DNA from 2 places in the Radiobacillus sp. PE A8.2 genome. Region 2 is predicted to be linked to the other one. Evidence: a T-box and tRNA genes for the amino acid it is inferred to sense, from the RefSeq annotation. Region 2 holds a T-box; the other holds one or more tRNA genes.

Region 1 (2,388 bases), on a different contig from region 2:
TGCTATAAGGAAACAAATGCAAATCCTACCACTAATTCAAGATACTTGATCAGTTTCTTGCTTGCTCTCTTCATATCTTTTATGTTGCCGGTAACTATATGTCGCTTTGCTAACCAGTTCATCATCTTCTAAACCAGCACCAATAGCACCACCTAATGTAGCAAAAGAAGTCACTAGCCAAGTGAGATGAATGTAATTTTCTAACGTAACTTTTTCCTTTAGGACAGATTGACTACTGAAAAGCTGCTCTGGGATCAAGAGTCTTACCGATAAGAAAAATAAAACAAATAAAATGATATAATAAAATACCACAGCCACACTTAAGGTTATGATCGTTGTCGCATTATACATCCTTCGTATTTTCCTCTTATTCCAAAAGCTAGGTTTTTCCCACAAATTATGAACTAGAATGATCCATAGCACCATACTACCTATGGCTGTAAACATAAGGATAATATAACGGGCAGGTTCATATACAACACTCAAATTCCATAAAGAGGGGAAAATAAGTCCATATGCCCCAGTAGCAAATGCAATCGCAATTACTTTTTTAAAAGAAGAGAATATCTTCAAAGGGCGATTGGCGTGCACCATTCCCATAAGAATTCTCAATTTACCATTCAATCTAGGCATCACATAATATTGAAAAATAGTGTCCTCACTTTTCTCTGTCATCTTTCTTCTTATCGGTGATAACAAGCGAGATATTTTATGTTTACTTTGCGAAAATACTCCATCCTCTTTTTCCTCCATACTATTGGATTTTCCATTGTATAAGTCTTTCATCATCTGAATAATCGTGTCCTTCAACCTCTTTCGCATTGGCTTAAACCCAAATGCAGGAAGAGAAATTTGCGACACTTTTTTATTTAAATTAGAACTTGCTAATACAACATCTTTCTTAGAGAAAATCGGAAGATCCGTCACACTAATTACATAGTCAAAGTTACTTGCTTGAATTTCCCTCTCTGCTTTTTCGGTTATTTCATCAGCTGTTTCTGCCGCTCCTGTTATTGGATCAGCCTTTATTTCAATGTTCCAATCAACGGTATCATCTATATAGTCTTTAAAAGCATTAGGAAGTATTTCTGCTAATCTCCTAACCATTTTTTCAGGAAATTCAGGAGCTGGAAGTATCCCTACTTTCATTTCTCTCATTTCGCCCATCCTTTACTTAATGATTGTAAATTAATCATACCCCGGATTTGCGAACTAGAAACATGGGGTCAGTTTTGTTGTTCCATCATTTGTTTAATCGAGAAAAGACGTCACAGATAACCGTTTTCACCATGAATCGCACGATTATAGACTATTTGTTAAACACAAAATCAACGTTATTTCCTAAAAAAGCACACAAAAAAACGTCTCCCACAATGTAGGAAACGCTTGTTATTACAGTATATTCACGGTTAATTGATTTACTGATTTCATGAAAAAATAAGTACCGGTGGTCGGGGTCGAACCGACACTCCGTGAGGAACACGATTTTGAGTCGTGCGCGTCTGCCAATTCCGCCACACCGGCAATTTTGGAGGCGGTAACCGGATTTGAACCGGTGATAAAGGTTTTGCAGACCTCTGCCTTACCACTTGGCTATACCGCCGTTATATAAAAATGGAGCGGAAGACGGGATTCGAACCCGCGACCCCCACCTTGGCAAGGTGATGTTCTACCACTGAACTACTTCCGCTTATAAATGGCTGGGCTACTAGGATTCGAACCTAGGAATGACGGCACCAAAAGCCGTTGCCTTACCGCTTGGCGATAGCCCAACATATTATGGGGCGACCGGTGGGGCTCGAACCCACGCATGCCGGAACCACAATCCGGTGTGTTAACCACTTCACCACGACCGCCATAATTGAAAAAAAGCAGGGGTAGTAGGACTCGAACCCACACCGGAGGTTTTGGAGACCTCTGTTCTACCTTTAAACTATACCCCTATGTTATTAATATATGCTAATTTTAAAATAAATTGAATGGTGGAGGGAGTAGGACTCGAACCTACGAACCCGATGGGAGCGGATTTACAGTCCGCCGCGTTTGGCCAACTTCGCTATCCCTCCAAATATTCAAAAGTGGTGGCTCGGGACGGAATCGAACCGCCGACACACGGATTTTCAGTCCGTTGCTCTACCGACTGAGCTACCGAGCCAATAAGGTTATGATATAAGATTCTATTCATAATGTAAAGTGGCGGTCCGGACGGGACTCGAACCCGCGACCTCCTGCGTGACAGGCAGGCATTCTAACCAACTGAACTACCGGACCAGAGATTTTTCGCAAAGCGAAAATATCTATCATTAATATTCTCTGAACAAATGGATCTTCATTATTAATCTTAGATATTCCCCAAAGGCTTTTAAGCGTCACTTTTCTTGCTTTAAA
Region 2 (2,388 bases):
ATTCTTCTTCTGGAACACCTGTCATTGTACCGTCTTCCCAATGGATGACTGGGATTGGTTCACCCCAATAACGTTGACGGCTGAACAACCAGTCTCTCAAACGATACGTTACCTTTCGCTCACCCTTACCATGTTCCTCCAACCATTCTATCGCTTGCTTAATACCATCTTCCTTATTCAACCCATTTAAGAAATCGGAATTAATGTGCTGTCCATCACCTGTGAATGCTTCTTCCTTCACATTTCCACCTTCAAGAACAGCTGTAATTGGAAGATCAAATTTTTTCGCAAACTCATAGTCACGTTCATCATGTGCAGGTACCGCCATGATCGCACCAGAGCCATATGTCATAAGCACATAATCAGCAACCCATATCGGAAGCTTTTCTCCATTAATAGGATTCACCGCATAAGCGCCTGTAAATACACCTGTCTTATCTTTTGCTAAATCGGTACGTTCTAGATCACTTTTAGCTTGCACGTCATCTATATATTTTTCTACCGCTCCACGTTGTTGATGTGTTACTATTTTATTAACTAACGGATGCTCCGGAGCCAACACTGCATAAGTGGCACCGTACAACGTATCCGGACGAGTAGTGAACACAGTAAACGTGTCTTCATAGCCGTCGATACCAAAGTGAACTTCTGCGCCCTCGGATCTGCCAATCCAGTTACGTTGCATATCTTTGATACTTTCTGGCCAATCCAATTCTTCTAAATCTTCTAGTAAACGATCTGCATAAGCTGTTATTTTCAACATCCATTGCTTCATCGGCTTTCTAACTACCGGATGACCACCACGCTCACTTTTCCCGTCGATTACCTCTTCATTGGCAAGTACCGTTCCTAATGCCGGGCACCAGTTAACAGCAACTTCATCGATATAAGCTAAGCCTCTATCATATAGTTGCAAGAAAATCCATTGTGTCCATTTATAGTAGCCTGGATCGGTTGTGTTTATTTCACGATCCCAATCATAAGAAAAACCTAGCTCTTGAATTTGACGACGGAAAGTGTCAACATTCATTTTTGTGAATTCTGCTGGGTCATTTCCAGTATCTAACGCATACTGTTCAGCGGGAAGCCCGAATGCATCCCAACCTATCGGGTGTAACACTTCATAGCCTTGCATACGTTTCATTCTAGCGATGATATCAGTTGCCGTGTAACCTTCTGGGTGACCAACATGCAACCCAGCCCCTGACGGATACGGGAACATATCAAGAACATAAAACTTCTCTTTCTTTGTTTCTGTTTTCGTTTTAAATGTTTTGTTATTTAACCAGTGTTTACGCCACTTTTCTTCAATATTGCGATGATCAAACGACATCGATTGCGCCTCCTCTATACAACTATTAAGTATTAGTGATTATCTGAGTCAATTTCATAATTACCTTATACAGCTAGCTAATAATCAGTGTTTGAAATTGACTAATTTGTACAAGTTATAAATTATTATTGCACAAATAATGAAAAATCCAAAAAAACGAGAAAAATCCCCCATCCCACAAAAGGGACGAGAGATTTTTCCCGCGGTACCACCCAAATTAGCACATCAGCGTGCTCACTCTAATCCTTAACGCGGAATACGGCATAAGCTAATAGTTTCACTTATGCAACATCAAAGGTGAGTTCACAAAGTTCAGGGACAGCTCGCACCACCCGCTGCCTCTCTTGTGTCCTGAAACTTTGCTACTATTCCTTCTCATCGTCGTTCAAAGTTATTGTAACCGTATTGTAATGAAAGCAGGTACCTTTGTCAAGGTTTACCATGTCAGTCAATTTTATAATACTGATTTTAAGCTTTTCACATCCACTTATATGTGAATTAATCCGCTTCCAAACTATAGGTGGATATAAAAGCTGTGTAAAGTATGATGGGAATTGACCATGTACCCTCATCTTAAATTATATTTGTGTATGTTGATAATAATATTGCATCCAATCGATTACATTCATTTTGTAGCGTTCTCGAATTTCTTCGACGGGAGCCTGTGCAATCACTCTTCCTTGTTTTAATAAAATCACTTCATCTAACAACGGTTCTATATCTTTAATCTCATGTGTTGTTAAAATAACTGTTTGTTGTTCCAAATCGACAAATTGAATCATACCTTTAATAATCGATTCGCGCACCATTGGATCTAACCCAGAAAAAGGTTCATCTAACACAAGGTATGGTGCATTCCGGGATAGTGTGACCATTATTTTCACTCGACCTCGATTTCCCTTTGATAAATGACTTATCTTACTTGATGAATCTAAATTCATAAAATGCATGATTGCCTTCGCTTTTTCTCTGTCAAAATCCGGAAATTGACTTGCATAATAATCAACAAGTTGTTGGATTGTTAAATATGGATAAAAATAGTCTTGGTCAGTGGC

What was found. A T-box is a leader RNA that pairs with one kind of tRNA and senses whether it is charged. The one in region 2 lies ahead of leuS (leucine--tRNA ligase), so its partner is inferred to be a tRNA-Leu.
Region 1: it encodes a tRNA-Leu, which carries the amino acid that the T-box ahead of leuS (leucine--tRNA ligase) is inferred to sense. The anticodon was not compared.

Annotation. Positions count from the first base shown of each region.
Region 1 is NZ_JBJGXI010000089.1:2,118-4,505, forward strand. It holds gene ACI6MV_RS24575 (hypothetical protein) at 37-1,158, opposite strand; tRNA gene ACI6MV_RS24580 (tRNA-Leu) at 1,443-1,524, opposite strand; tRNA gene ACI6MV_RS24585 (tRNA-Cys) at 1,530-1,603, opposite strand; tRNA gene ACI6MV_RS24590 (tRNA-Gly) at 1,616-1,690, opposite strand; tRNA gene ACI6MV_RS24595 (tRNA-Gln) at 1,698-1,772, opposite strand; tRNA gene ACI6MV_RS24600 (tRNA-His) at 1,781-1,856, opposite strand; tRNA gene ACI6MV_RS24605 (tRNA-Trp) at 1,873-1,943, opposite strand; tRNA gene ACI6MV_RS24610 (tRNA-Tyr) at 1,981-2,066, opposite strand; tRNA gene ACI6MV_RS24615 (tRNA-Phe) at 2,080-2,155, opposite strand; tRNA gene ACI6MV_RS24620 (tRNA-Asp) at 2,195-2,271, opposite strand.
Region 2 is NZ_JBJGXI010000043.1:43,736-46,123, reverse strand. It holds gene leuS (leucine--tRNA ligase) at 1-1,333, opposite strand, end outside; T-box leader at 1,513-1,721, opposite strand; gene ACI6MV_RS19275 (ATP-binding cassette domain-containing protein) at 1,912-2,388, opposite strand, start outside.